DNA from 2 places in the Cupriavidus sp. UYPR2.512 genome. Region 1 is predicted to be linked to the other one. Evidence: riboswitches for the same ligand, from Rfam matches in the RefSeq annotation. Region 1 holds a riboswitch; the other holds the start of a gene.
What was found. A riboswitch is a leader RNA that binds a small molecule or an ion and turns the genes downstream of it on or off. The one in region 1 is predicted to bind glycine.

Region 1 (15,001 bases):
GCTACGGCCAGATCGCGGCGGAACTGCAGGCAAAGATCGTTTCCGGCGCGTGGACGCCCGGCAGCGCCATTCCTGCCGAAGGCGCGCTGGCCAGGGAGTTCGGCATTGCGCTGGGCACCATCCGGCAGGCCATCGCCGTGCTGGTCCAGCAGGGCCTGCTGGAGCGAGTGCAGGGCAAGGGCACCTTCGTGCGCAAGGGACTGAGCGGGGCCAGCCTGATGCGGTTTTTCCGCTTCGGCGGCGCCGATGACGCGCCGGCGGTGCCGCGCTCGGAAATCCTGTCGTGCCGCGCCGTGCGCCTGGACAAGGCCATGGCCACCCGCTTCGGGCTGCCGACGGGCGCGCGCGGGCTGGCGATCTCACGCCGCCGCTGGCTGGAGGACACGCCCCGGCTGCTGGAATCGATCTGGCTGCCCCTGCCGCGCTGCGAAGCCCTGCAGCAACTCCCGCCGGCGCAGTGGGGCGACCTGCTCTACCCGCTGCTGGGCAGCGCCTGCGGCATTACGGTCCATCGCGCCGTTGATGAAGTGACCTTCCGCACGTTGGCGGCCGACGAGGCGGCGTTGCTGGACTTGCCGGCTGCGCATCCGTGCGCGGTCGTGACCCGGCTCGCATTCGATCTGGGCGGCAGCTGCATCGAATACCGGCTGACGCGGGGTGACGCCTTTGCCTTTCGCTATACCGCTGACGTCCGCTGACGGACCGCACCCGAGGAGACAGACCCATGCACGCACGCCACGCGATCGCCGCCACGGCCGCGGCCATGATCGCCACCACTACCCTGGCACAGGCTGCCGACACCGCCGCGGCCTGGCCGACACGCCCCGTCACGATCGTGGTGACATATCCGCCGGGCGGCGGCGCGGACCTGATGGCACGGCTGATCGCCCCGGGCCTCGGGCGTGAACTGGGCCAGACCGTCGTCGTCGAGAACCGCCCGGGTGCCGGCGGGCAGATCGGTGCCGCCTATGTCGCCAAGGCGGCACCGGACGGCTACACGATGATGGTCGATGCCTCTTCTTATGCGGTGAATCCCAGCCTCTATCCGCGCCTGCCCTACGATCCGGCCAAGGCCTTCCGGCCGGTCGGCGTGCTGGCACGCTATCCCAATGTGCTGGTGGCCACGGCGAGCTTTCCCGCCAGCAAGGTCAGCGACGTCCTGGCCATGGCCAGGCAAAAGCCAGGCTCGATCGCCTTTGCGTCCTCGGGCAATGGCTCGGCGCAGCACCTGGCCGGCGTGCTGTTCGAGCAGCGCGCGGGGGTCGATCTCCTGCATGTGCCCTACAAGGGCGGCGGCCCCGCCATGACCGATGTCATCGCCGGCCAGGTGCCGCTGTTCTTTGCCAACGTGGCTTCGAGCCTGCAGCACATCAAGGCCGGCAAGCTCAAGCCGCTGGCGGTGACCAGCCATGCCCGCACCCAGGCATTGCCGTCCGTGCCCACCATGCAGGAAGCCGGCGTGGCGAGCTACGAGGTCTATGAATGGAACGCGGCCTTCCTGCCCGCTGCAACGCCGGACCCGATCGCAGCGAAGCTCGCTGACGCCCTGCAGAAAGTCATGACCAGCCCCGAGATCCGGCAACGCGTGGCCGAGCTGGGCGGCGAGGTCGTGGCTGCGCCGCCCGCACAGGCACGGCAATTCATCGACGGGCAGGCCCGGTTATGGGCCAAGGTCATCCGGGACGGCAACATCAAGCCCGAATAGCACCGCCCTGCCCCATCGCGGCCCAGCCTACAGAACCTTCAGGAGATAAAGATGACCCCAATGAATCCCACTCGCCGCCACCTGCTCAAGACCACCGCGGCGCTGGGTGCCTGCGCGCTGGCGCCAACGCTGGCCCGCGCCCAGGCCTGGCCGGCCAAGCCGATCCGGCTGGTGGTGCCGTTCGCGCCGGGCGGCAGCTCGGAGATCGTGGCGCGCTCCACCGCGGCGGAGCTGACCAAGCTGCTCGGCGTGTCAGTCTTTGTCGAGAACAAGCCCGGCGCGGCCGGCAATATCGCGATGGGCGAAGTCGCGCGCGCCGATGACAACCACACGCTGATCCTCGGCCATATCGGCACGCTGGCGGTCAATCCCTTTATCTTCCCTAAGCTGCCCTACGACCCCGTCAAGGACTTCCGCGCCATCTCGCTGCTGTCGAAGGTGCCAAGCCTGTATGTGGTCCACCCCGACGTGCCCGCGAAGAACCTGAAGGAGTTCGTGGCGCTGGCCAAGAGCAAGCCTGGCAAGCTGAACTACGGTTCGGCCGGCAACGGCAGCGCCGGCCACCTGGCCTTTGAATACCTGAAGGCCGCGACCGGCACCTTCATCACCCATGTGCCGTATCGCGGCAGCGGCCCGCAGATCACGGACCTGTTGTCCGGACGGCTGGACGCGGCCGCCGTCGGCGCGCCGGCGATCATCCAGTTCATCAAGGCCGGCAAATTGCGCTGCATCGCCACCGGCACGGCCCAGCGCATTCCCCAGTTGCCTGACGTGCCAACGGTTGCCGAACAAGGCTATCCCGGCTTCGAGATGACGCAGTGGTATGGCCTGCTGGCACCGGCATCTCTGCCCCAGGCGGCCGCCGACAAGCTGGCGGACGCCACCGTGAAAGCAGTAAAGAGCAAGTCGTCGGTCGAGCGCCTGAGCGCGGATGCGGCGATTGTGGTGGGCGACACGCCGGCGGAGTTCTCGCGCTTTATCGCGCAGGAACAGCAGCGCTGGAAGCCCATCATTGCGCGCGCGGGGATCAAGCCGGATTGAACCGACAGCCGCTCCCGGCGCAGCCTCAGCCGGCGATGCCAGCCCAGCGCAGGTGCTTGCCCCAGTCGGCGTCGCTGATCACGCCGGACACGCCCTGCCGCTGGCCATCGGCGCGATAGAAGTAGGTGCGCGGCATCTCGCCCATCCAGTCCGGATCGACCGCATAGCGCAGCCGCTCCTGCGGCTCGTGCCCGAATACCCACGCGTTGCGCGTCAGCCTGACGCGCCGGAGCAGTTGCTGCACCTGTGGCAGCGCATCGGCATTGTCCGTCGCCAGCGTGACGACGCGCAGGTCCGGATGCTGCGCGCGCAGCTTGCCGATGGCGTCGAAGTTGCGCTTGCAATAGATGCAGTCGAGCGACCACACCGCCAGCACAAAGGGCTTGCCCTTCTGGCTGGCTGCCAGCTGGGCGGCGCTGGCCGATGCGAACACGGCGACGCGGTCGGCCGGCGCACTGCCGGCATTGGCGGCAGTCATCGCCAGGGCCAGGACGGCAGCGGCGAGCAGCTTGCGGCGGGATGGCATCATGCGCCCTCCTTGCCCAGCGGGAACACCTGGAAGCCCTCGGCCTCGGTACGCCACAGCACATATGCGCGGCCGGCGTGCTGCAGCAGGTGCGGCTGGTCCGAGTCGCGCTCCGTGCCGGCCAGCTTGCGGGTCTGCCAGGTCTTGCCGCCGTCATGCGATAACATCGCCGACAGGCGTGTCTGCTGGCCGTAGAACGATTTCCAGGTCACCGCGATCTCGTTGTCGTTCAGCGCGACGATGTCGGCATGCTGCGCCCGCGGGTCTTCCAGCGGGCGCTGTGCCAGCAGCTTGCCGTCCTTCCAGCGCCCCACCGAGACCGTGGGCTTGCCTTCGCGCACGTTGAACCAGACCATGTGCATCGTGCCATCGGGCGCAACCGAAGCACCGGGGCCGTGGTGCGGACAGGCGTCGATGCGCCAGTCGTCGAAGGTGGCGCGCTGCATCGGCGTGGCCTTGCCGTCGGTGCCCAGCAGCGCCAGCGCGTGGTCGCGCGCGTTCGGCGGGAATACATGGCGCCACAGCGCCAGCATCTTGCCGTCGGGCGTGGGCGACAGGGCGATGCGGCAGCATTCGCACGACTGGTCGGCGATCTTGTAGTCGCCCTGGAAGGTCTTGCCCTGGTCGGCCGAGACCGCGTAGTAGACCGCGGCACCGGCATACGGCTGCTTGCGCGCCTCGGCGGCAACCACGTCGCGCTTGTCGATCCAGCTGACGAAGACGCGCCCGGCGTGGTCCACCGCGATGGCGTCAAAGCGGTGTGCGATCTGGTCGCGGTTGGCATGCACCGTCAGCGGTTCGTCAAAGGACTTGCCGCCATCGGTGGAGCGCGCAAAGCGGATAAAGCCGGTCCACGGCTTGGGCAGCGGCTGGGTCCAGGTGACGAAGATCTCGCCGTCGCGCCCGGTGGCGACCTTGGGCCGGCTTTCATGATCGGCGGCGACGGCTTCCGGCGTGCTGTTGACATGCCGCGCCGGCCCGAAGCTGCGGCCGTCATCGCTCGACGCCCGCACGGCGACATAGGGGCCGTCCTTGTAGGCGATCCACAGCTTGCCGTCTCGATCGAAAGCGGCGCCGGTGCCCAGCTCGCTCATCTTCGCGGCCTTGGCCTGCCCGCCGTGGCCGCTGTGATCGCCGTGCGTTTGCGCGCTCGCGCCCAGCGCGGCACAGGCCATCATCAGCCCGGCAACGATCAAGCGCAAACCGGGGCGAACGCCTTGCATGGTTGTGGTCAGGTTCACGTGCTCAGAAGGAGAGTTTCGCCTCGGCGTAGAACGTCCGGCCCGGATACGGGTGGTAGACGTAGTAGCGCTGGTCGGTGAGGTTGTCGATGCCAAGCCCGAGGCGCACGTTCTTCGCGGGCCTGTACGTCACCTTGACGTCAAAGGTCAGGAAGCTGCTGGTGCCGCCGAAGGTGTCGGGATGGATGTCGGAATTGTCGAGCGTATTGTACTGCCGCCCCGAATAGGTCATGGCCAGCGTGCCGGCCCAGGCCGGCGTGATGCGATAGGTGCCGGCCAGGTTGGCGCGCCACTTGGGGATGCGGTAGAAATACTTGCCCGCCGAGGCCGGGTTGTTGGCGTTCTCCAGTGTCTTCGAATGGTTGTAGGCGCCGCTGGCCGACAGGTCGAAGCCGCTGACGAACACATCGCGCGCGTCATAGGCCAGCTCGATGCCGCGGGTGCGCACGCGATCGACGTTCTGAAAACTGGTGACGGTCGGGAATACCGTGGTGTTGGTCTGGCTGACCAGTGCATCACGGATATCATCCTCATACACCGAGACCCGGAAGTACGAAGAATCCACCGTGCGCTCGAAGGTCAGGTCCTTCGAGAACGATCGCTCGGGCCGCAGGTTGGGATCGTTGTTAGTCAGCGCGGTCCCGGTGATGCGGCCCTGGAACAGCTCGCTGACAGTGGGGTAGCGATAGGCCTGGCCCAGCGACAAGCGGCCCAGCCAGTCCTGCCCGAATGCCTTCTCCAGCGCCAGTTTGGGCGACCAGTTGGATTCGCTGCGCACCGGGTAGCCGATATCCACGCCGGGCTGGCTGCGGCTGCCGTCATAGGCGCGCCAGTGTTCGTAGCGCACGCCGGGGATCAGCTTCCAGTCCTCGGCGAAGTACCAGGCGTCCTGCGCATAGAGCGCCTGGGTCTCGGTCTTGCCGGCAAAGGCGTTGTTGAAGGCGGTGATGGTGGCCGCCTGCCAGTCCGAGGTGTTGTAGGAAGTGTTGCTCAGCCGATAGTTGTCATAGTGGTAGCCGAACGTGACCCAGTGCCCGCCCTGCAGCTGCTGCGGGCGGTAGTCGGCCTTCAGGTCGAGCGTGCGCCAACCGGTGCCGTCGCCATAGGTCACCGTGCCCGGCCCGCTGCCGACGGTGTTGGCGCTGCGGCTGATGTCCTTGCTGACATCGAACAGCGACGCCACGCCCGAGAAATTCCAGCCGGTCTCGTTGCGCGTGCGCAGCGACAGCCCGTAGAGCCAGCGCGCGTCCTCGCCATTGCCGGGCGCAAAGGCGTTGGCGGGAATCACATACTGGTAGCCGCCGATATTGACCGGACCGCCCGACACCACATTGCCGCCGGCATCGCGCAGGTAACTGCCGGTGGCGCTGGAGCGGTCCTGCTGCCAGTAGGCGGCGGTGAACTGGGCCTGCAGCGTATTGGTGATGTCGTAGCCAAGCTTGAGCTTGAGCTGGTCCTGCACCGTGTGCGTGACGCCCTCGCTGTTCACGCCCATCACCACGCGGTCGCGGCCGGTCTGGTCCTGGTCGAAGTAGGCGCCGGAGACCGGCGTGTCCGCCGCGCCCGCGGGCCGGGTGGAGCGCGCCGCGGTATAGAAGCTCAGCGGCTGGCTCTTGCTGTCCTGCCGGTCCACGCTGACCAGCCACGAGAACGGCCCGACGCGGTCGCCCACATAGGCGTTGGCGTGGACCCCGTTGAAGTTGTCGTGCGTGCCGTACAGCCCGAAGCGCTGCGTGAACAGCTGCACACTGGCATCGCCCTCGAACTTCTGCGGCGTGCGCGTGGTGATCAGCACCGTCGCGCCCAGCGAGTTGCCGGGATACAGCGCCGAATACGGGCCGTACAGCACATCCATGCGCTCGATCTCGGCGCTGTTGACCAGCGACCAGCGCGGCGGGAAGCTGAAGTCCGAACCCAGCAGGTTGGACAGCAGCAGGCCGTCGGCATAGACCAGCCCCCGCGCCGACTGGCGCGAACTGGTGCTGCGCACCGAGATGATCGAGTTCATATCGCCGATGAAGCGCTTGCGTACGGCGAGGTTGGGCGCGTATTTGAGGGCGTCTTCCGTGTTCACCACATTGAAGTCGGCCATGCGGCGGCTGCTGATGCCGTAGGCTGGCGAGGGCGCGTTGGGCGGTATGGCCGGCGTCTCGCCGCGCTCTGACTTGGCCGAGACCACCACCTCCCGCAGCGGCGCGGGCGCGTCCACCGCCTGCGCGGCGGCAACAGCGGGGCCCATCAGCACCGCCGAAACGGCCAGCGCAATGCGATTTTTCTTCACCGGGAAACCTTCTTGTCGTCTTTTTGGCTCGCCCCACCTGAGCGCAGCATACGGCGCCTCTCCCCGAGAGCGAGCGCTGACATTTTATGGGGCATGGGGATGCAGGCCGATGCGACATAGCGACGCGGGCTGCCGGGCCATATTCGCCCATATCCGCGTTAACCCGTATATCCAATACAGGGCCTAGTCTCTAAATTGCCACGACTGGCCTCAAGCCAGCGTGATGCAGGGAGAGACTGCGCGCGGCGCCCGCCGCGGACAGCGCCGAAGGAGCAACCGCCCCGGAAACTCTCAGGCAAAAGGACCGGCATCACCAGTCAGTGCACTCTGAAGAATGCCGGACACTATCGTCCGCCGGCATACCGAAGGAGCAAGCGCGCCCCGCCCTCGCGGCCGGGTGTCGTGAATCTCTCAGGTCCAGAACAGAGGGGGCGTCCGCCACGCATATTGCGTCCGGGCTCCCACCATCGACGTTCCTGGAACCTGCAGATCATGAAATCAATCGCTGTCATCGGCGGTGGCATCACGGGTGTCACCACTGCCTACGCGCTGGCCCGGCGCGGATTCTCCGTCACGCTGTTCGAACGGCACCGCTATGCCGCCATGGAGACCTCGTTCGCCAACGGCGGCCAGTTGTCGGCCTCCAACGCCGAGGTCTGGACGCATTGGTCGACCATCGTCAAGGGCATGAAGTGGATGCTGCGCAACGACGCCCCGCTGCTGGTCAATCCCCGGCCGAACTGGCACAAGCTGTCCTGGTTCGCCGAGTTCATCGCAGCGATCCCCCACTACCGCCGCAACACCATCGAGACCGCGCGCCTGGCCATCGCGGCGCGTGAGCACCTGTTCGCCTGGGCGGCGCAGGAAGGCATTGATTTCGACCTGAAGAAGGAAGGCATTCTCCATATCTACCGCGACAAGGCCGGCTTCGAGCATGCCGGCCGGGTATCGGCGCTGCTGGCGCAGGGCGGACTGGAGCGGCGCGCCGTGACGCCCGGGGAGATGCGCGCGATCGAGCCGACGCTGGCCGGGTCGTACTACGGCGGCTACTTCACCGAGAGCGATTCCACCGGCGACATCCACAAGTTCACCAACGGCCTGGCGGCAGCCATCGATCGACTGGGCGTGCGCTGCCTGTACGGCCAGGACGTGCGGGCGGTGAAGACCGACGGCAGGCGCGCCACCGTGACGGTGCAGGACGGCGCCGACACGGCCACCTCCAGCTTCGACGGCGCCGTGATCTGCGCCGGCACCGCCAGCCGCGCGCTGGCCGCGGGGCTGGGCGACCGGGTCAACATCTATCCGGTCAAGGGCTATTCGATCACGGTCAACCTGACCGACGAAGCCAGCCGCGCCGCGGCACCGGTGGTAAGCCTGCTCGACGACGAAACCAAGCTGGTCACCAGCCGCCTGGGCGACGACCGCTTCCGCGTGGCCGGCACCGCCGAGTTCAACGGCTACAACCGCGATATCCGCGCCGACCGCATCCGCCCGCTGGTGGAATGGGTGCAGCAGTGCTTCCCTGGCGTCAGCACGCGCAGCGTGGTGCCTTGGGCGGGCTTGCGGCCGATGATGCCGGACATGCTGCCGCGCGTGGGGCGCGGGCGTGCGGCATGCATCTTCTACAACACCGGGCATGGGCACTTGGGGTGGACTTTGTCGGCGGTGACGGCGGATTTGGTGGCGGGGGTCGTTGACAAGGCGCTGGGAACCGCGCCGGCTGCGGTACCGGGCGCTGCCCTGGCACTGGGCCAGGCCTGATGTTGCGGGGGTAAAGGGCTCAGGTAAGTAAGCCGCACGCGCATTTTCAAGAGTCAGCGATTTCTGAATCAGCTGCATGGATTCAAACTTCGCCCGCGCCTGGAAATGCGACGTCTCTCATCGATTCCCCGGTACCGACAGGAAATACTGGTGGCGTCATCGGATCACCGATGATCGGGTGTGGAAAGCCCGGATGTTTAAGGTGGACAGGCGTTGCGCTTGTAACGTGCAACGCCTGTGTGCTCGCACGAACCAAGCTGGTTCCCTGGCGGGCCGGGCGAGGCAGCCGCAAGGCTGGCCGGTTCCCCACCTTAGACCGGTCTTTCCACCCTCGCTGTCTGGCCCGCCGCCCTCATGTGGAAATGAGTGGCGCGCATTCACTAGTGGGGAATCAATGACAACGATCGATGAAATGACCAACGAATGTCTGCAGCAGGTTCGCGCAGGAATTGACGGTGTTCTCGTACTCCTGGATCACGAAAGCGAACGCTCGGAGGGCTGCTTCAGCGCGCTTTGCCTGCTTGGCATGGTGAAGACGCAGCTTGATGGGCTGATGACTGAACGACAGCGGCTGCAATAGCAGCTCGCGGGTGTGACGGTGACTCTGCACTGTCACACCTCGTCCTGCGGGAATCAGAACTGATACACCACCTGCAACCCAGCCGCCAACGCGGCCGTATGGAACGCCGCGGGCGGCATACCGACAAAACACGTCATACCAGACTGAGCCCAGCCGAGAGCCCAGTCCTCCGCGCAGTCCAATCACCGCCCCGGCCAGTTGAGTGCCGGCCAGCGTGTGGTAATCGGACCGAAGACCCTTCCGCAATCAATAGCCGGACTACAGACCAGTTTGCTGGACTGGAAATCCGGAATCATCCGGACTGGTGTTCTGCGCGGGGATTCCCACGCCGGGTAGGGCCACTGTTGGCCATGAGCGGTCGAAGCTGACCAGCTGTAGGAAACCGGAGTTAACCGGAGCAGGCGCGCTTTTGCTGACTGGAAAACCGGAACTGAGTGGACTGGCGTGCAGGCGCAGGCAGGGGTCATGCGGCGGGTAGGGCCGCTGTCGGCCATGAAGCGACTTTCGGCCCATACGTCTGCGAGACATTCAAATGGCAACTTCACTCAGCCAGGAGTCGTTCGTTCGCCGAAAAGCGGCGTCGCGTCACGGCATCCGCCGTTGAAACTGTGCGTAAGATGTCGCCTCTCGCGACCGCCGGACTTCGGCTAGCAGCCGCATTCGGAAATGCCCCGATGCACAATGGTCTCCCCTCCCAAACGTCGCCATGAGAAAAATCGCTGCTTTCGGCATCAACAGTTTGCGCGCGAAACCGTCGAACTCGGGGTCACAAATGCAGGAGCTACGTTGACATACGTCGATTGAGCTGTAAAGAAGATTGCAACGCATCTACAAATACTCGCACAGCCATCGTCTGTTCACGACCTTTTAGCAACGCAAGAGAGAATTCGGCGCTGTGGCTTAGAAACGCGGGATTTATCGCTCGCATCAGGTCTTGCTTGACCCACTGCAAGGCATAATGCTCCGGAAGGAAGCCGATAAAGTTGCCTGACAAAACGAGTGTCGCGACGGCTTCCATGTGATAGACGGTGGCCGCTACTTTAAAGTTGCTAGCGTCGCTCAGCTCCCTGGATTCGCGCATATAACCCCGCGCAACGTAATCCAGCTTCTGCAAATCCTCTGTGTTGATGTCACTCGGAGCCGATTTGAAAAGAGGGTGACGATGGCTGCAGTAAAGACGTAGATTCTCTGTGTAGAGTGGCAGGTACGTCAAACCGGGATTCATAATACGGAAGGGTCCGATGCCAACATGTATTTTCCGCTCAAGCACCGCGGCCTCGATCTCGTCTGGGGATTTGATCTCCATTTTCAAAAAGAGATCACCGCCTTTTTGCTTGACGGCGCGGATCGCATCCGTAATTTGAGCCTGCACGTCGGTGATGGTGTTATCTACAACGCCGATTGCCAACTCGCCGCTGATCTCATGACGTATGGCGCCGATTTCCGCCCGGAATTCTTCCACCGAGTTCAGCAAGCTCTCGGCCGCCTGATAAACAGAATGGCCCTCTTCGGTCAGATGGAAGCCCCGCCGACCGCGCTCGCATAGCCTTAGGCCCAGTCGCTTTTCGAGATCCGTCATGTGGGAGCTTATCGTGGACAAATTCATATTGAGTGCAGATTCCGCTGCTGAGAGACCTTTCAAGTCAGCAACCGTTTTGAATATGCGCAACAACCGTAGATCGACGTCGGTCATTCTGATCATACTAATACCCCTCCATCCGCTGTCCGTGGGCTTGCACTAGTGGCTCCTACAGCTTACGTCGTATCCCACGGACAGCCTAGCATGGCCACCGACCATGAATGGCAGATTGGGAAGGTTCGAGGAATCCAAAACTAAAGTTCGAGAAGTTCTGATTCAACATGTGGCACTCGCGTGCAAGACTAAATGGACGCCTCTGGCTGAGGGCCGGACCACAGCATCGGAGCGCTGGTTCCAGTCGTACTAACTGCGAGGACCTTACTCATGGAAGAAAATATGTTTGCGCCGGTCACCGGCACGGTGACGCCACGTTATGCAGGTTTGGCCACATTGATGCGGCTGCCACACATCGGGCTGATGGATGAGAACATTCCAGACGTGGATATCGGGTTAATCGGGGTGCCGTGGGATGGTGGCACCACCAATCGTCCGGGCGCGCGACATGGCCCTCGTCAGGTGCGTGATATCTCGACGATGGTGCGCAATGTAAATCGAAGCAGCGGCATCAAACCATTCGAGATCTGCAATTGCGCGGACCTAGGGGATACGCCTGTCAATCCGGTGGATTTGATCGATTCGATGAATTGCATCACCGCCTTCTATGACGCAGTATGCAAGGCTAATATTGCGCCGCTATCGGTGGGCGGAGATCACCTGGTGACGTTGCCGATCCTGCGGGCGCTTGCAAAGGATGGGCCCGTAGGTATGGTTCACTTTGACGCGCATACAGATACGTGGAATCGTTATTTTGGCCATAACCTTTACACACATGGCACCCCCTTTCGGCGGGCGATCGAGGAGGGATTGCTGGATCCGAAGCGGACCATACAAATCGGTATTCGTGGGGCGTTATACAACGACAGTGAGAATGATTGGGGGGAACGCCAGGGCATTCGAGTCATCGACATGGATGAATTTCGGTCGATGGGTGTTGATGCCGTGATCCAGGAAGCCGGGCGCGTAGTTGGAAACAGCCGCACGTATGTGACCTTCGATGTCGATGCACTGGATCCCGTATACGCGCCCGGCACTGGCACGCCGGAAATCGGTGGGCTGACAACGATCGAGGCCCAGTACATGATTCGTGGACTACGGGGCCTGAATCTCATCGGAGGTGATGTGGTTGAAGTGTCGCCGCCGTTTGACCCAACTGGCAATACGGCATTGGTCGCTGCCACGTTGATGTTCGAGATCCTATGTGTCCTAGCTGCCAACATCAGCAAGCAAAAGCAGCGCTAACCTCCGAACATCTGATCAGCACCGAAAGAAATAGACTGCCAGCCGTCGACTGAGATCGACAGCTAGGTAAGCCTCTACGCAGGAGACAAAGATGGACACTTCGAAATTCGGCGCGGAATCCTCCGCAATCTCACCCTCAGGTCCGGATCTAACCTCAGGCCCGACTTCCTCCCGGCTCATTGAACGGCGCTCGATTGACTTCATCCCGGAATCGGAAAGGCATGGCAGTCTGGCCAGTCAGTTTACCTTGTGGCTTGGCGCCAATCTTCAGATCACCGCTGTGGTAACGGGTGCACTGGCAGTGGTGCTTGGTGGCGATGTGTTCTGGTCGCTAATTGGCCTCTTAATTGGACAGATCCTGGGCGGCGCGGTCATGGCGCTCCATGGCGCGCAAGGACCTCAGCTCGGGCTCCCGCAGATGATCTCCAGTCGAGTCCAGTTCGGCGTCTACGGTGCGATTGTGCCCCTGGTGCTTGTCTGCATCATGTACGTGGGCTTCTCAGCGGGGGGCATGGTTCTGTCCGGCCAAGCGCTCAGCCATCTGATGGGTATAAGCAACGCCAGCTCGATTCTGCTGTTCTCGGGCCTGGTGATCATGCTCGCGACATTCGGCTATCGCACCATTCATTTCATGGGGCGAGTCTCCAGCGTGATTGGCGTTGTGGCGTTCCTGTACTTGTTCGCCAGCCTACTCAAAGGGCAGGACGTTGGCGCGTTGCTACAGAATCGCAGCTTCGATGTGGGGCACTTCCTGCTGGCCGTTTCCCTTTCCGCCTCATGGCAGATTGCCTACGGGCCATATGTCGCCGACTACTCGCGCTATCTGCCTCGCTCGACCTCGGCTTTCAAGACATTCCTCGCAGTTGGCATTGGTTCGGTGCTGGGTTCGCAGATCTCCATGGTCTTCGGTGTCTTTGCCGCGGCGTTGGCGGGCAACCAGTTCGCCGGACATGAGGTGAGCTTCATCGTCGACCTGGGCGCAACTGGGGTAGCCGCCATTTTGCTCTACCTGACGATCGTCTTGGGCAAACTCACGATCACCACGTTGAATGCGTATGGGAGCGTCATGTCGGTCGCCGCCATCCTGACCGGACTTGGTGGGCAACGGACCATCTCCGGCCGTACGAAATTCTTCTTCGTCGTGGTCATGGTTGGGTTTTCGACCGGGCTCGCTTTGGCGGCCGGGGAGCATGACTTTCTCAAGAAGTTCTCCGCCTTCCTTTTGTTCCTACTTGCGTTCCTGACTCCTTGGAGCGCCATCAACCTGGTCGACTACTACTTTGTCACCAAGGAGCGCTACGACGTGCCAGCGCTCTTCAACCCGGACGGCCGCTATGGTCGCTGGAATGCCAGGGGCATGACGGTCTATGTGTTGGGTGTAGCGGTGCAAATGCCCTTCATTGCTACCAGCTTCTACACCGGTGCATGGGTGGAGGCGCTCGGTGGTGTCGACATATCCTGGATCGTGGGTCTGGTTGTTCCAGCCGTGATTTACTACTACTTTGGCAGTAAAGCGAACGTGCCGCAGGCGCTGATCCTTCCAGCCGATCACGCCGAGTCGTAGTCCGACCAATGCGGCCTGCACCCGCGCGATATCGGGTCGGAGCACCTAGGGATTACCCGCGTCATGTCCGGAATACCTTGGAGAGCTGCGATCGCTACCGCACTACGCTGACCAAGTACCGACAAGGGCTTCCGGGCAGTTTGGCATCGCGAATTCAAAGGATGCATTCCGCTGCGGTATGCCCTATGCCGCGATTTCAATTGTCATGGGCATAGGCGGATTCGTAGTCTTCGACTCGACAAAGCAACGGGTATCACCGTGGTAGTTGATGTGGCCACCAACAGCTTCACGACAAGCGGCGGCCAGGGAGACGTGCATCCTGTTTAGCCAGCAGCCAGCGCCGGATGCCAGGTGCTGCGCCAGCATGCTTAGAAAAAGACTAAGGAGGAGATAATGAGAAGGAAAATCATTGGATCAATATTCTGTACCGTTTCCGTTCCGGCGATGGCGCAGAGTGCGGTGACGATCTATGGGGTGGTTGATGAGGGTATCAACTACACGAACAATGTGGATGGACATAGCTTGTTTGAGCTGCAGAGCGGCTTCGCTCAAGGCAGCCGGTGGGGTTTCAAAGGGGTTGAGGATCTCGGTGGTGGGACAAAGGCGGTCTTCCAGCTCGAAAACGGCTTCAACGTGAGCACCGGCCGCCTTGGCCAGGGTGGACTATTGTTTGGTCGGCAGGCCTATGTCGGCTTGCGAAACGACAGCATCGGGTCGGTCACGCTGGGACGACAGTACGACGCGGAAGTGGACTACGTTGCGCAGACCACCGCGAACGGGAATTGGGCCGGCTACATGTTTTCGCACGTGTACGACAACGATAACACCGACAATTCGTTCCGCGTCAACAACTCGGTGAAGTACACGAGCCCGACGTTCGGCGGCTTCCAGTTCGGTGGTATGTACGGCTTTAGCAATAGCACAGACTTCGCAAACAATCGGCACTACAGCTTCGGTGGCCAGTATGCGAATGGCGGATTGCTGATTGCCGCGGCCTATCAGCAAACGGACAACCCGTCGTCGACCGCCGGCGGGGCGCTCAACAATGCCGGGGACGCCAACTTTATTGGCACACGGCTGAGAATCTTCGGCGCGGGCACCAACTACGCGTTTGGGGCGGCCACGTTGGGCTTTTCGTATACCAATACCGAGGTCATCGAACCGCTCGGCAACGGGTATGCTGGCGCAATTACTCCGCCCTCCGGGCCGGCGTCGTCGCTGCGATTCCAGAACTTCGAGTTGAACGCGAGATATCAACTCACCCCCGCCCTGTTCGTTGGTGTCATGTACGTCTATACGCGCGCAAACCTCCATGTGACGACGGGAGTCCAGCATCCGACCTATCAGACGGTCGGCATGATGGC
Region 2 (15,001 bases), on a different contig from region 1:
TACTCTATCCATTGAGCTACGGGCGCACAGGACGGTTTTGCAACCGGTTTGTGGGTACAGCGGTTGCGGCGGGCGAGTGCCGCCGCAGGAAAGTCGCATAGGATACCGCTTTTGCCCCGCGCCGTCCATGCGGGCGCGCCATGGGCTTCAGGGAACGTCTCGCAACCGCCGCTTTTTGGCACTGGCGGGGGGCCTTTGGCGCTATAATCGCCAGCTATTTGCGTCAAATCGTGCCCGCCACACCGCCGGTGCAATGAGTCGACCGGGGTCAAGGCCGAGCGGCTTGTTGTCGGCGACAATCAGGCCCGGTCCGGGAGACAGTCCGCAGCGCGCAAATAGCGACAGACCCAAGTCAGGCAAGGGCCGCAGGCAGCACGGGCGGCCCGGATGGGGCCGGACCGCGGTCAGCGAATGACCAGGCCGGGCCAGAATAAGCAAGCCGAGCGTAAGCGGCCAGAAGGTTTCCTGCAAAACTGAGAGTTCTGTATGAGCGACGTCCACAACGAACACGACGAACACGAGTCTCCCATCAAAACCCCGAAGCAGCTGATCGCAGTCGTGGTCGCGGCTTTCCTGGTGCCGATCATCGTGATCATTCTGCTGGTCAACTTTGTCGGACACGGCTCGACTGAAAGCGCCGGAGCTGCCACCACGGCGGAAGCCGTCAACGACCGCATCAAGCCGGTCGCCTCGCTCGAAATCAAGGATCCCAACGCGCCGCGCGTCTTCAAGACGGGCGAGCAGGTCTATAAGGAAATCTGCGCCGCGTGCCACGCCACCGGCGCCGCGGGTGCACCCAAGTACGCCAACGCCGGCGACTGGGGCGCGCGCATCGGACAGGGCTTTGACGGCCTGCTGAAGTCGGTGATGAACGGCAAGGGCGCGATGGCCGCGCGCGCCGGCACCACGCCGGACGACTACGCCGACTACGAACTGGCCCGTGCCGTGGTCTACATGGCCGACGCCGGCGGCGCCAAGTTCCCGGAGCCGGCTGCCCCGCCTGCCGCCGCGCCGGCGACCGCCGCGGCCCCTGAAGCCGCCGCCGCACCGGCCGCTGCCGCGCCGGCACCGGCAGCTCCGGCTGCTGCGGCCCCGGCAGCTGCTGCCGCCGCACCCGCTGCTGCGCCGGCCGCTGCTTCGGCCGACGTGGGCAAGAAGGTCTACGAGCAGGTCTGCGCCGCCTGCCACGCCGCCGGCGTGGCAGGTGCGCCCAAGTTCGGCGACAAGGCCGCCTGGGCGCCGCGCCTGAAGGAAGGCATGGACGCGGTCCACAACTTTGCGCTCAAGGGCAAGGGCGTGATGCCGCCCAAGGGTGGCTACGCCGGCCCGGACGCAGACGTGATCGCCGCCTCGGACTATATGGCCAACGCCGCCAAGTAAGTCCGCCCGCACCAAACGAAAAGCCCGCGCACATTGCGCGGGCTTTTTTTCGTCCGTAGCGCCTGCGCGGCCGCTACACCACCCGCGAATACCGCGCCCGCGGCACAAAGCGTACCGGCTGCGCGCCATCGTTGGCGGCAGCGGCCTGGGCGGCAGGATCCGGCCGCACGGCATCCTCGCGCAGGTAGCGGTCGAACACCATCGCCACGCGCCGCACCAGCAGCCGGCCCAGCGGCGTCACGGTAATGCGTTCCGGCGCGCATTGCACCAGCCCGTCCGAGCCCAGTGCGGCGAGGTCGGCCAGCTCCGGCGCAAAGGCCGTGCTGAAGCGGATGCCGTGGCGCGCTTCCAGCGCCAGGATTTCGAGCACCCCATTGCACATCAGGTCGCCGATGATCTCGCGCCGCAGATGGTCGTCGGCGTTCATCGCCACGCCGCGCGCCAGCGGCAGGCGGCCGTGGTCGAGCGCGCCGTAGTACTCGTCCAGCGTGCGCGCATTCTGCACATAGCGCCCCGCGATCGCGCCAATCGCGGAAATGCCGAGCCCGACCTGGTCGTAGCCGGCATGCGTGGAGTAGCCCTGGAAGTTGCGCTGCAGCCGCCCTTCGCGCTGGGCCACGGCGAGGTCATCGTCGGGCAGCGCGAAATGGTCCATGCCGATATAGACATAGCCCTCGGCGGTCAGCCGCTCGATGGTGGAAACCAGGATGTCGAGCTTCTCGCCGGCGGGCGGCAGGGCGTTTTCGTCGATGCGGCGTTGCGGCTTGAACACGTGCGGCAGGTGCGCGTAGCTATAGACCGAGACCCGGTCGGGACGCAGCGCCAGCACCTGCTCGATGGTGCGGCCAAAGCGTGCCGCGGTCTGGTGCGGCAGGCCGTAGATCAGGTCCAGGCTGACCGAGCGGAAACCCAGCGCGCGCGCGGCATCCACCACGGCGCGGGTCTCTTCGAAGGGCTGGATGCGATGGATGGCCTGCTGGACCTCGGGATCGAAATCCTGCACGCCCAGGCTGACGCGGTTGAAGCCCAGTTCGGCCAGCAGCGCCATGCGGGCGTGGTCGACGCGGCGCGGATCGATCTCGATCGAATGCTCGCCCTCGGCCGCGAGCTCGAAATGCTCATGCAGCAGCGCCATCACGCGGCGCATCTCGCCGGGGTCGAGGAAGGTCGGCGTGCCCCCGCCCCAGTGCGACTGCAGCACCTGGCGGCGCGGCCCGAGCCGGCCTGCCACCAGCGCCATCTCGCGGCCCAGGTAGCTGACGTAGCGGGCGCTGCGGCCATGGTCGCGCGTGATGATCTTGTTGCAGCCGCAGTAGTAGCAGATGTTCTCGCAGAACGGGATATGCAGGTACAGCGACAGCGGTGCCGGCGCGTCGGCCCGGCAGGCGGCCAGTGCGTCGTGGTACAGCGACAGGTCGGGGCCGTTGCGGAAGCGGTCGGCCGTCGGGTACGAGGTATAGCGCGGGCCGTTGCCGTCGATGCGGCCGGCCAGCGCGCGGAAGTCGGACAGCGCGCGGCGGTCGGGCGCAGGGGAAGTCATGGCGGACGGGTTCATTGGGGGCGCGGGGGTATGGGTGGGCGACGGCCCATCGTAGGACTGCCCCGCCGCTGGCGCGTTGACCACCGTCAAGCGCGGGCATTGGACCTGCCGGCGACGCGCGGCGCCGAGGGGCGGCGGGCGTCACATTGGTGTCATGTGTGGCGGATACGCTGCGCGCCACCGCCGGCCCGCGCCTCACCTGCCCCTGCAATGCCAACTCCCGACCAGACTCCGACGTACCCGCCGTACCCACCGCTGCGCAGCCACCTGGCAGCACCAGCCCGGCAACGGCGCCGCCTGCTTGCCGCCGCCGGCGCGGCGCTGGCCCTGCCCGCCTGGCCAGCGCTGCCGCAGACGACGCAGGCAGCGGCGCGCCGCACGGTCGTGGTCGGCCACCTGCTCGACCGCGGCGGCGCGCAAGCCGACCTTGCGCGCGACTACCTGGCCGGGGCCAAGGTCATGTTCGACGCCGTCAACGCCGGCAGCGGCCCGGTGCGCATCGCGCACGTCGTCCGCGACGCCGATCCCGACCCGCGCCGCGCGCTGGCGCAGGCGGTGTCGCTGGCCGATACCGACCGCGCCGAGCTGCTGTTCGGCCCGGGCGACCGGCTGTTGCCGGCGCTGGCCGCATCGGCCGAGCTGAGCCGGCGCGGCGTGCAGATCGTGGCGCCGCTGTCGGGTCTTGGGCTGGCAGCCGACAACGTCTGGTTCACCCGCGCCGACTACCAGGCCGAACTGGACGCGGCGGTACGCCAGCTGCGCAGCTATGGCCTGACCAGCATCGCGCTGGCCCTGGCGCCGGACTTCGCGGCCCCGTCGCTGGCCCGGCTGGAGGCGCAGACCGGGACGCGCGCGGTGCCGCTCGATGCCAACCCCGATGCCGCTGCCCGGCGCATCGCCGCCACCCGCCCGGGCGCGGTGATCGTGGCGGGCGATACCCTTGCCTACGCCGGCCTGGGCCGCGCGCTGGCGGTGCAGGGCTGGTACGGTTTCCTGGTCGGGCTGTCGTCGGTCAGCGCCACCGCCGCGCGCGAGATCCTCGGTGCTGGCTACAACGGGGGCATGGTGCTGACCCAGATCGCGCCCGGGCCGCAACAGGCCACGCTGCGGGTGGTAAAGGAACACGTGGCGCGCATGAAGCAATACCTGGATGAGCCGCCGTCGCCGGCCACGCTGGCCGGCTATATCGGCGCGGCGTGGCTGGCGCGCGCGCTGGCCGGCCTGCGCGGCAGCGGCGCGGCCGAGATGCGGCGGGCGCTGCAGGGGCGCGTGGACGTGGGCGACTTTCCGCTCGACTTCACGCACGGGCAGCGCGGCTCGCAATACGTCACGCTGGCGGTGTCAGCCGCGCGGTAGGACAGGCGCGCGCGCAGGCCGCCTTCGGGGCGGTTGCTCAGGGTCAGCTCGCCGCCATGGCGCGCGGCGATGTCGGCCGCGATCGACAACCCCATGCCGACCCCCGCCGGTGGCGCGGCTGCGCGAGGACTCGACGCGGTAGAACGGCTCAAGTACGCGCGGCAGCTCGTCGGGCGGGATGCCGGGGCCGTTGTCGCAGATGTCGATCAGCGCGCGCTGCGGGCAGTCGGTCAGCACGGCACGCGCGCCTGCTGCGCGAGACTGCCGACGAAACCCCCGACGCGCCGCTGCGGCCGCGCGCGCAGGCCATGGACCGGCTGCGCGATGCACTGGAGCAGGACCGCCGCGCGCTGCGCGAACGCTGGCTGGCGCTGGACGACAGCCTCGACGCAGCACAACGGCGGCGCCTGCGCGCCTCGCCCGAAGCCGCGCGCTGGCTGGGCCTGCCGCCCGCGGGCGCGCTGATGCCGCCGCCGGGCGGACCGCAGCGGTAGGTTCGCAGCCGCCGCAAAAAAACGCCCTCGCACGCTTCACGCGCCGGGGGCCGAATAACAGGGAAGTTCCGAACGAGACGTCCGGCGCAGCAGGCAGACAGGGCGGGCCTGCCGCGGCGCCACCCGCGCAAACGGCGCGAGCAGCACAGCCGCCATACTAGGCACGTCCGCATCCGGCGTCTTGTCAGCCTGGTAGGCCTTTGTATCGGGACTGTAGCGCCGGTTCAGCCCGGGGCTGTCTTGGCGCCGGTTCCCAGCAGCGCCTTGAGCGCGCCGAGCCGGTCCTTGGGGCTCATCGCCGGGGTTTCATCCACCGGCGCAGGCGCTTCCTCCAGCTTCATCTCGCCGATAAAGCGCGAAGGCTGGCACGAGTAGGTCTCGCGCGCGCGCTTGCGCTTCTTGCACCAGCTGACATGCAGGCTGCGCTGGGCGCGGGTGATGCCGACATACATCAGCCGCCGCTCTTCCTCGATCTTTTCGTCGCTCATGTCCTCGTCTTCGCGGCAGTGCGGCAAGATGCCTTCTTCCACGCCGACCAGGAACACGTGCGGATACTCCAGCCCCTTGGACGCATGCAGTGTGGACAGCCGCACCGCGTCGGGATCTTCCTCGCGGCCTTCCAGCATGCTCATCAGCGCCACGGTCTGGGTCAGCTCGAGCAGGTTCTTGCCTTCGCTGCCGAAGCCGTCGGCATTGTCGAAGCCGGTGGCTTCCTCGCCCTCGGCGCCTTCGGGCTTGGTGCCCTTGCGCTTGAGCCAGTCCAGGAATTCCAGCGTATTGGTCCAGCGCGACTGCGCCTGCCGTTCGTCGAAGCTGTCATACAGGTAGGCCTCGTAGTGGATGCCTTGCATCAGGTCGTCCAGCACCACGGTGGCCGGATCCCTGGCCGCACGGTCGGCCAGCCGCACCATCGATTCGCAGAACACGCGCAACGGCTCCAGCTGGCGCGGCTGCAGCTTGCCTTCGATGCCGCCCATCATCGCGGCCTCGAACAGCGACACCTTGGCCTGGCCAGCAAAGGTGCCCAGTGCTTCCAGCGTGGTGTTGCCCACGCCGCGGCGCGGCGTGGTGATGGCGCGGATAAAGGCGGGATCGTCGTCGGGGTTGGCAATCAGGCGCAGGTAGGCGCAGATGTCCTTGATCTCGGCCTTGTCAAAGAAGCTCTGGCCGCCCGACAGCACATAGGGAATCCGTTCGCGCCGCAGGATCTGCTCAAACAGCCGCGCCTGGTGGTTGCCGCGATACAGGATGGCGTAGTCGCGGAACTGCGCGCGGCGCTCGAACTTGTGCGCGGACAGGCGGAACACCACCGACTCGGCCTCGTGCTCCTCGTCGTTCATCGGGTGGATGGCGATGGGGTCGCCCATGCCGTGCTCGCTCCACAGTTTCTTGTCGAACAGCTTGGGGTTGTTGGCGATGACCGCGTTGGCCGCTTCCAGGATGCGCACCGTGGAGCGGTAGTTCTGCTCCAGCTTGATCACCTTCAGGTCCGGGAAATCGGTCTGCAGCCCGCGCAGGTTGTCCAGCGTGGCGCCGCGCCAGCCATAGATGGCCTGGTCGTCGTCGCCGACCGCGGTAAAGGCCGGCGCGCGCAGGTGCGAGCCGCCCGCCAGCAGCTTGAGCAACTGGTACTGGCAGGCGTTGGTGTCCTGGTATTCGTCGACCAGGAAGTAGCGCAGGCGGTTCTGCCACTTGAGTTGCACGGTTTCATTGCGCGCGAACAGCTCGGCGGGCAGGCGGATCAGGTCGTCGAAATCCACCGCCTGGTAGGCGTGCAGCGTGGCCACGTAGTTGCGGTAGACCAGCGCGGCCTGGTGCTCGTCGGCATTGGCGGCCTGCGCGATCGCTGCCTCCGGATCGACCATGCCGTTCTTCCACAGCGAGATCGTGCCCTGCACGCCGCGGATCAGCTTCTTGTCGGTGGTGCCCAGCTGCTCCTGGATCAGGCCGAAGCAGTCGTCCGAATCCATGATCGAAAACTGCGGCTTCAGGCCGACGTGTTCGGCCTCCATGCGCAGGATCTGCACCCCGAGCGAGTGGAAGGTACAGACCGTCAGCTGCTTGAGCGGGATGCGCTTGCCCTCGCGCGTTGTCTTGCCCTCCATCAGCTTGCCGATGCGCTCCTGCATCTCCTTGGCGGCCTTGTTGGTAAAGGTGACGGCGGCGATATGGCGCGGCTCGAAACCCTTGTCCTCGATCAGATGCGCAATCTTCTGCGTGATCACCCGGGTCTTGCCGGAGCCCGCCCCGGCCAGCACCAGGCAAGGGCCGTCCAGGTAGCGGACGGCTTCGGATTGGGCGGGGTTCAGGCCATGGGTCATGCGAGGGATGCGGTTGGAGGCAGCGAAATCAGCAGGAACAGCGGAAGGCCAGGCGGGACACGCCAGCACCCCAAAACGGGCGCGGCGGCAAAGCTGGCGATGTTAACACGCTGGCCGCGGCAGGTCAGTCAGCGCAAACCGCGTTGACGGGGCCGGTTGTGTCACCGGCGTAACACTTCGTAAAGGCCGGAGCCAATCGCGCAAGCCAACGCTCTAACTGATATGTCCCCGGCCTGCGCGGCGGGCTTGACATGCTTAAATCATCACATCGGAGCCAATAATGAAAACCCTGCAGACTTTGACCAAGGTGACCCTGATCGGTGTGACCGTCGCGGCCTTTGCCGGTTGCTCGGACATGACCCCGAAGCAACGTAACACCGCCATTGGCGCAGGCGCGGGTGCCGTGGGCGGCGCCATCCTCACCGAAGGCAGTGCGCTGGGTACGCTGGGTGGCGCGGCCGTGGGCGGCGTGATCGGTAACGTTGTCACTGACGACAAGAAGAAGTAAGCCAGGCCGCCGCAGGTACGGCAGGCTCCTCCTGGCTGGTTTGACAAAGGCCGGGGCCTCCCGTACATTGCGCGCATCCGACCGGGAGAGCGCGCATCGCCTGCGCCGCCGAAGGGGTATCACCCGAAAACTCTCAGGCACCACGGACCGATCGGATCGGCATGCAATATGCACACGATGCATGCCGCACTCTGGAGAGCGGCACCCGCCATTCGTGGCGAGCGTGCCCACCGAAGGGGCGCACGAGGACGGGGTCCGATCAGGATCCGCCTTGTAATCTCTCAGGTATCGAGGACAGAGGGGTCATCCGCCGCAGCGGATTGCTACGCCACATTCAGGCGCGGCGAGCGTTGCGGCGGATGGCCCTTTTTTGTTTTCGCCAACCGAGACTGCCCCGAGGATTCCATGACGCTCCAGGCCACGCCCCTCAACGCCATCCACCGCGCCCTCGGCGCCCGCATGGTTGATTTCGGCGGCTGGGACATGCCGGTCAATTACGGCTCCCAGATCGAAGAACACAATGCTGTGCGCACCGACGCCGGCATGTTCGACGTGTCGCACATGTGCGTGGTCGACCTCACCGGCGCCAATACCCGCAGCTTCCTGCGCGGCCTGCTGGCCAACAATGTCGACAAGCTGCAGACCCCGGGCAAGGCGCTCTACGCCTGCATGCTCGATGAGAAAGGCGGCGTGATCGACGACCTGATCGTCTACTTTTTTGCCGAGGACCGCTTCCGCCTGGTGGTCAATGCCAGCACCGCGCTGGGCGACATCGAATGGATCCGCGCGCGCAATGCCGCCACCGGCAGTGATGTGACCATCACGCCGCGCCGTGAAGATGTTGCGCCTGCTGGCGTGCAGCCTCTGGCCATCGTCGCCGTGCAGGGGCCCAACGCCCGCGCCAGGGTGTGGAGTACCTTCCCCTCGACCCAGCCTTCGGACACGCTCAAGCCCTTCAACGCCGCCGTGGTCCAGGACCCGGCCATCGGCGAGATCATGGTGGCCCGCACCGGCTACACCGGCGAAGACGGCTTCGAACTGGTGGTGCCGGCCGAGAACGTTGCCGCTGTCTGGGAAAAGCTGCATGCCGCCGGCGTGCGCCCGGCGGGCCTGGGCGCGCGCGACACCCTGCGCCTGGAAGCCGGCATGAACCTGTACGGCCAGGACATGGATATCAACACCTCGCCGCTGGATGCGGGCCTGGCCTGGACGGTGGACCTGCAAAGCGAGCGCGACTTCACCGGCAAGGCGGCGCTGGCCGCGGCCGGTTCGCGCCAGCAATTCCTCGGCCTGATCCTGCGCGACAAGGGCGGCGTCCTGCGCGCCCACCAGAAGGTGATCACCGCGGCCGGTGACGGTGAAATCACCAGCGGCACCTTCAGCCCGTCGCTGTCCCAGTCCATCGCCTTTGCCCGCCTGCCGAAGGGTGTCGCCGTGGGCGATACCGTGCAGGTGGAGATCCGCGACCGCAAACTCAACGCGACTGTGGTTAAACTGCCGTTTGTGCGTAATGGCAAGGCACTCGTGAGCTGAGGCTCATACCAACGGTCGCCCTCGCCTGCCGGCGCTTTTCGCTACTTGCGCCGGGCAGGCATCACCCAACAAGAAACAGATCTGTATCCGGAGAACCTTCATGAATTTCCCCGCTGACCTCAAATACACCGAGTCGCATGAGTGGGTACGCGTCGAAGCCGACGGCACGCTCACCATCGGCATCACCGACCACGCGCAGGATGCGCTGGGCGACATCGTCTTCCTGGAACTGCCCGAAGTGGGCAAGTCGGTCGGTGCCGGCGACGCGCTGGCGGTAGTGGAATCGGTGAAGGCCGCTTCCGACATCTACGCCCCGGTGGCCGGCGAAGTGATCGCGGTCAACGAGGCCGCCACGGCCGCCCCGGAGAGCGTCAACGCCGACGCCTTCGACGCGTGGCTGTTCAAGCTCAAGCCGGCCAACGGCGACGACGTCAACGGCCTGATGTCGGCCGACGCCTACAAGGCCAGCGTCGGCGCCTGACGCCGGCGGCGCCGGTCCCTGCCGCTTGGCGGCGGACCGGCCACTGCAGACAGACGCGCGCCGTCCCGGCTGACCACCGGCCGGCGCGCACCCCACGAGGTTCTTGCCAAGGAACGCCCCGCTTCCCATGAACGCCGCCCAAGTGAACCGGCCCACGCTGGCCGAACTGGAGGCGCGCGACGCCTTCGCCGCCCGCCATATCGGCCCCGATACCCCCGAACAGCAGCACATGCTGAAGGTGCTGGGCTATGACAGCCGCGCCGCGCTGATCGACGCCGTCATCCCCGCCGCCATCCGCCGCCGTGACGGCATGCCGATGGGCGAGTTCACCGAGCCGCTGAGCGAGGAAGCCGCGCTGGCAAAGCTGCGCGGCCTGGCAGGCAAGAACCGCGTGCTGAAGAGCTTTATCGGCCAGGGCTACTACAACACCGTCACGCCCGGCGTCATCCTGCGCAATATCTTCGAGAACCCGGCCTGGTACACCGCCTACACGCCTTACCAGCCGGAAATCTCGCAGGGCCGCCTGGAAGCGATGCTGAACTTCCAGCAGATGGTCACCGACCTGACCGGGCTGGATATCGCCAATGCGTCGATGCTGGATGAAGGCACTGCCGCGGCCGAAGCCATGACGCTGCTGCAGCGCGTGAACAAGCACGACTCGAACACCTTCTATGTGGCCGACGACGTGCTGCCGCAGACGCTGGAAGTGGTACGCACGCGCGCGCTGCCGATGGGCATCGAGGTCAAGGTCGGCCCCGCCGCCGATGCCGCCGCGGCCAACGCCTTCGGCGTGCTGCTGCAGTACCCGGGCGTGAACGGCGACGTCAACGACTACCGCGCCATCGCCGCCGCCGTGCACGCCGCCGGCGGCCTGGTGGTGGCTGCCGCCGACCTGCTGGCGCTGACCCTGATTGCCGCACCCGGCGAATGGGGTGCCGACGTGGCCGTGGGCAATTCGCAGCGCTTCGGCGTGCCGCTGGGCTTCGGCGGCCCGCACGCCGGCTATATGGCGGTGAAGGACGCATTCAAGCGCTCGATGCCGGGCCGCCTGGTGGGCGTGACCATCGATGCGCAGGGCAACAAGGCCTATCGCCTGGCCCTGCAGACGCGCGAGCAGCATATCCGCCGCGAGAAGGCCACCTCGAACATCTGTACCGCGCAGGTGCTGCTGGCGGTGATGGCGTCGATGTATGCCGTCTACCACGGCCCTCAGGGCCTGAAGCGCATCGCGCAGCGCGTGCACCGCCTGACCGCGACGCTGGCCGCCGGCCTGCAGGCGCTGGGCTTCGCGCGCACCAACGCCAGCTTCTTCGACACGCTGACGCTGGAGACCGGCTTCAACACCGATGCCATCCACGCTGCCGCCACCGCGCGCGGCATCAACCTGCGCCATATCAGCGCCACGCGCGTCGGCATCTCGCTGGACGAGACCGCCAGCCGCGCCGACGTGGTCGCGCTGTGGGAAGTCTTCACGCAAGGCAAGCCGCTGCCCGCCGAACTGGACTTCGACAAGCTCGAGGCCGCCGCGCAGGACGCCTTCCCGGCGGCGCTGGCACGCGCCAGCGAATACCTGACCCACCCGGTCTTCAACACGCACCACGCCGAGCACGAAATGCTGCGCTACCTGCGCATGCTGGCCGACAAGGACCTGGCGCTGGACCGCACCATGATCCCGCTGGGCTCGTGCACGATGAAGCTGAACGCCACCAGCGAGATGATCCCGGTGACCTGGCCCGAGTTCAGCCAGATCCACCCGTTCGCGCCGCTGGACCAGACCGTGGGCTACCGCGAGATGATCGATCAGCTCGAGGCCATGCTGTGCGCCGCCACCGGCTACGCCGCGGTCAGCCTGCAGCCCAACGCCGGCTCGCAGGGCGAGTACGCGGGCCTGCTGATCATCCACGCCTACCACGCCAGCCGCGGCGAGAGCCATCGCGACATCTGCCTGATCCCGTCGTCGGCGCACGGCACCAACCCGGCGTCGGCGCAGATGGCCGGCATGAAGGTGGTGGTGGTGGCCTGCGACGAGAACGGCAACGTCGACCTGCATGATCTGGCGAAGAAGGCCGGGCAGCACAGCCAGAACCTGGCGGCGATCATGATCACCTACCCGTCCACGCACGGCGTGTTCGAGCAGGGCGTGCAGCAGATCTGCGAGATCGTGCACCAGCACGGCGGCCAGGTGTATGTCGACGGCGCCAACATGAACGCGATGGTCGGCACCGCCGCGCCGGGCCAGTTCGGCGGCGACGTGTCGCACCTGAACCTGCACAAGACTTTCTGCATCCCGCACGGCGGCGGCGGCCCGGGCGTGGGCCCGGTCGCGGTCGGCGCGCACCTGGCGGACTTCCTGCCCAACCAGGACAGCGTCGGCTACCGCCGCGACGACCGCGGCATCGGCGGTGTGTCGGCGGCGCCGTTCGGCTCGGCCAGCATCCTGCCGATCTCGTGGATGTATATCGCGATGATGGGCTCGGCGGGCCTGACCGCCGCCACCGAGAACGCGATCCTGGCGGCCAACTACGTGGCCAAGCGCCTGGCGCCGTACTACCCGGTGCTGTACACGGGCCAGCACGACCTGGTCGCGCACGAGTGCATCCTGGACCTGCGCCCGCTGCAGAAGGACACCGGCATCAGCAATGAAGACGTGGCCAAGCGCCTGATGGACTACGGCTTCCATGCCCCGACCATGAGCTTCCCGGTGCCGGGCACGCTGATGATCGAGCCGACCGAGAGCGAGGCCCTGCACGAGCTGGACCGCTTTATCGACGCGATGATCGCGATCCGCCAGGAGATCGGCCGCGTCGCCGACGGCACCTTCGACCGCGACGACAACCCGCTCAAGCACGCGCCGCACACGGCAGCGGTGGTGACCGCCAACGAGTGGACCCACCAGTACACGCGCGAGGAAGCTGCGTATCCGGTGGCATCGCTGCGCATGCAGAAGTACTGGCCGCCGGTGGGCCGTGCCGACAACGTGTACGGCGACCGCAACCTGTTCTGCGCCTGCGTGCCGGTCAGCGATTACGTGGTCGACTGAGGCAGCGGCCCGGGCGGGCAGCCGGGCGCTGCACTATGCTCAAACCAGACGGCGCCGCATGATGCGGGGCCGCTTCTGAGCGGAGGCTGCATGTGGAACCTGAGCGCCCCCTGGTGGGAATTCGTGCTGCGCGCGCTGATCGTCTATGGCGCGGTGCTGATCCTGTTGCGGTTGTCGGGCAAGCGCCAGATCGGGCAGTTGACGCCGTTTGACCTGGTGCTGCTGCTGGTGATTTCCAATGCAGTGCAGAACGCCATGAATGGCGGCGACAACTCCGTCGGCGCCGGGCTGATCCTGGCGGTGACGCTGGTCGGCGCCAACGCGATGATGGGCATCCTGACCTGGCGCTTCCGCAAGCTGGAGCTGCTGGTCGAAGGACGCCCTCAGGTGCTGATCCACGACGGCAAGGTCTACCGGGACGTGATGCAGCAACAGCACATCAGCTTTGAGGACCTGAACAAGGCCTTGCGCCACGCCGGCTGCGACAGCGTCCGGCAGGTCCATTTCGCCATCCTGGAGACGGACGGCACGGTCTCGGTCAAGCGGCGCGAGCACCCGCAGGGTGAAGCCCCCGCCCCCGCTGCGCCCACGATCTGGAGCCATCCCGGCATGGACGAGCCGGTCTGATTCTTCATCCCCCATAAGACGGCCAGAGCCCTGCGCGGGCCATCGATATTCTGGAGACTTTCCGTGGCAGTCAGCGTCTTCGATCTGTTCAAGGTGGGCATCGGCCCGTCGAGCTCGCATACCGTGGGCCCGATGCGCGCGGCCCTGATGTTTGCGCAGGGGCTTGAGCGCGACGGCCTGCTGCCGCAGGTGGCAAGCGTGCGGGTCGAGCTGTACGGCTCGCTCGGCGCGACCGGCAAGGGCCACGGCACCGACAAGGGCGTGATCCTCGGCCTGATGGGCGAGGCCCCCGACACCATCGATCCCGATTCCATCGACAAGCAACTGGCCACGCTGCGCGCCAGCCGCGAGCTGTCGCTGCTGGGCAAGCACATCGTGCGCTTCGTCGAGAAGGAACACATCGCCTTCTACCGCCGCGAGGCCATGGCCGAGCACCCCAACGGCATGAAGTTCCATGCCTTCGATGCCGGCGGCGCCTCGCTGCGCGAGGCACGCTACCTGTCGGTCGGCGGCGGCTTCGTGGTCACTGCGGGGGCACCCAATAGGCAGGTGCTCAACGCCGCGCAACAATTGCCGCACCCGTTCCGCAGCGGCAAGGACATGCTCGAGATGGCCAGCGCCAGCGGCAAGAGCATCGCGCGGCTGATGATGGAAAACGAACTGACCTGGCGCAGCGAGGAAGACGTCACCAGCGGCCTGCTGCATATCTGGGATGTGATGCAGGCGTGCGTGGCGCGCGGCTGCCGCACCGATGGCGAGCTGCCGGGCCCGTTCAGGGTCAGGCGGCGCGCGCCGGAACTGTTCCGCAGCCTGACCGAGCGCGCCGAGCGCACGCTGTCGGACCCGCTCTCGGTGATGGACTGGGTCAACCTGTATGCCATCGCAGTCAACGAGGAAAACGCCGCCGGCGGGCGCGTGCTCACGGCGCCTACCAACGGCGCGGCCGGCATCATCCCCGCGGTGCTGCACTACTACGACCGCTTCGTGCCGGGCGCCAACCAGCAAGGCGTGGTCGACTTCCTGCTGACCGCGGGTGCGATCGGGCTGCTGTACAAGCTCAATGCGTCGATCTCCGGCGCCGAGGTCGGCTGCCAGGGCGAAGTCGGCGTAGCCTGCTCGATGGCCGCCGGCGCGCTGGCGGCGGTGCAGGGCGGCAGCCCGGCGCAGGTCGAGAACGCTGCCGAGATCGGCATGGAGCACAATCTCGGCCTTACCTGCGACCCCGTAGGCGGGCTGGTGCAGATCCCGTGCATCGAGCGCAACGCGATGGCCTCGGTCAAGGCAGTCAATGCGGCACGCATGGCGCTGCGTGGCGACGGCACCCACTATGTCTCGCTCGATTCGGTAATCAAGACCATGCGCGAGACCGGGGCCGACATGAAGACGAAATACAAGGAGACAGCGCGGGGTGGGTTGGCGGTGAATATCGTGGAGTGCTGACAACCTGCTGCCCGGCGGCATGGCGCGGCGTATCATGGCGGCGTTCCCCGATCGCAAAAGAAGAGGACAGCGATGCAGACCTTCCACCAGTTGTTCGACGAAACCTCGTCCACCTTCACCTACCTGCTGATCGACGCCGCCACGGGGGACGCGCTGCTGATCGACCCGGTCGACCACCAACTCGAACGCGACATGGCGCTGCTGCAAGACACCGGCGCGCACCTCGCGTGGGTCATCGAGACCCACGCCCACGCCGACCACATCACCTCGGCCGGCCACCT

Region 2: it holds a riboswitch for glycine, as region 1 does, so the genes downstream of both, gcvT (glycine cleavage system aminomethyltransferase GcvT) here and A3A5_RS0131745 (D-amino acid dehydrogenase) in region 1, are expected to answer to the same signal.

Annotation. Positions count from the first base shown of each region.
Region 1 is NZ_KB903175.1:5,911-20,911, forward strand. It holds gene A3A5_RS0131715 (GntR family transcriptional regulator) at 1-698, shown strand, start outside; gene A3A5_RS0131720 (tripartite tricarboxylate transporter substrate binding protein) at 725-1,705, shown strand; gene A3A5_RS0131725 (tripartite tricarboxylate transporter substrate binding protein) at 1,757-2,746, shown strand; gene A3A5_RS0131730 (hypothetical protein) at 2,772-3,275, opposite strand; gene A3A5_RS0131735 (sialidase family protein) at 3,272-4,513, opposite strand; gene A3A5_RS0131740 (TonB-dependent receptor) at 4,518-6,794, opposite strand; glycine riboswitch at 7,012-7,111, shown strand; glycine riboswitch at 7,112-7,230, shown strand; gene A3A5_RS0131745 (D-amino acid dehydrogenase) at 7,242-8,555, shown strand; gene A3A5_RS0131750 (DUF1484 family protein) at 8,950-9,135, shown strand; gene A3A5_RS0131755 (LysR family transcriptional regulator) at 9,917-10,828, opposite strand; gene speB (agmatinase) at 11,099-12,073, shown strand; gene A3A5_RS0131765 (cytosine permease) at 12,165-13,637, shown strand; gene A3A5_RS0131770 (porin) at 14,031-15,001, shown strand, end outside.
Region 2 is NZ_KB903142.1:1,941-16,941, forward strand. It holds tRNA gene A3A5_RS0123525 (tRNA-Arg) at 1-26, opposite strand, end outside; gene A3A5_RS0123530 (cytochrome c5 family protein) at 487-1,380, shown strand; gene hemN (oxygen-independent coproporphyrinogen III oxidase) at 1,454-2,935, opposite strand; gene A3A5_RS0123540 (ABC transporter substrate-binding protein) at 3,131-4,276, shown strand; partial or broken gene A3A5_RS42135 (ATP-binding protein) at 4,279-4,522, opposite strand; gene A3A5_RS0123545 (hypothetical protein) at 4,585-4,770, shown strand; gene A3A5_RS0123550 (UvrD-helicase domain-containing protein) at 4,995-7,091, opposite strand; gene A3A5_RS0123555 (glycine zipper 2TM domain-containing protein) at 7,372-7,599, shown strand; glycine riboswitch at 7,672-7,759, shown strand; glycine riboswitch at 7,781-7,907, shown strand; gene gcvT (glycine cleavage system aminomethyltransferase GcvT) at 8,005-9,132, shown strand; gene gcvH (glycine cleavage system protein GcvH) at 9,233-9,613, shown strand; gene gcvP (aminomethyl-transferring glycine dehydrogenase) at 9,741-12,653, shown strand; gene A3A5_RS0123575 (DUF421 domain-containing protein) at 12,744-13,280, shown strand; gene A3A5_RS0123580 (L-serine ammonia-lyase) at 13,344-14,720, shown strand; gene A3A5_RS0123585 (MBL fold metallo-hydrolase) at 14,793-15,001, shown strand, end outside.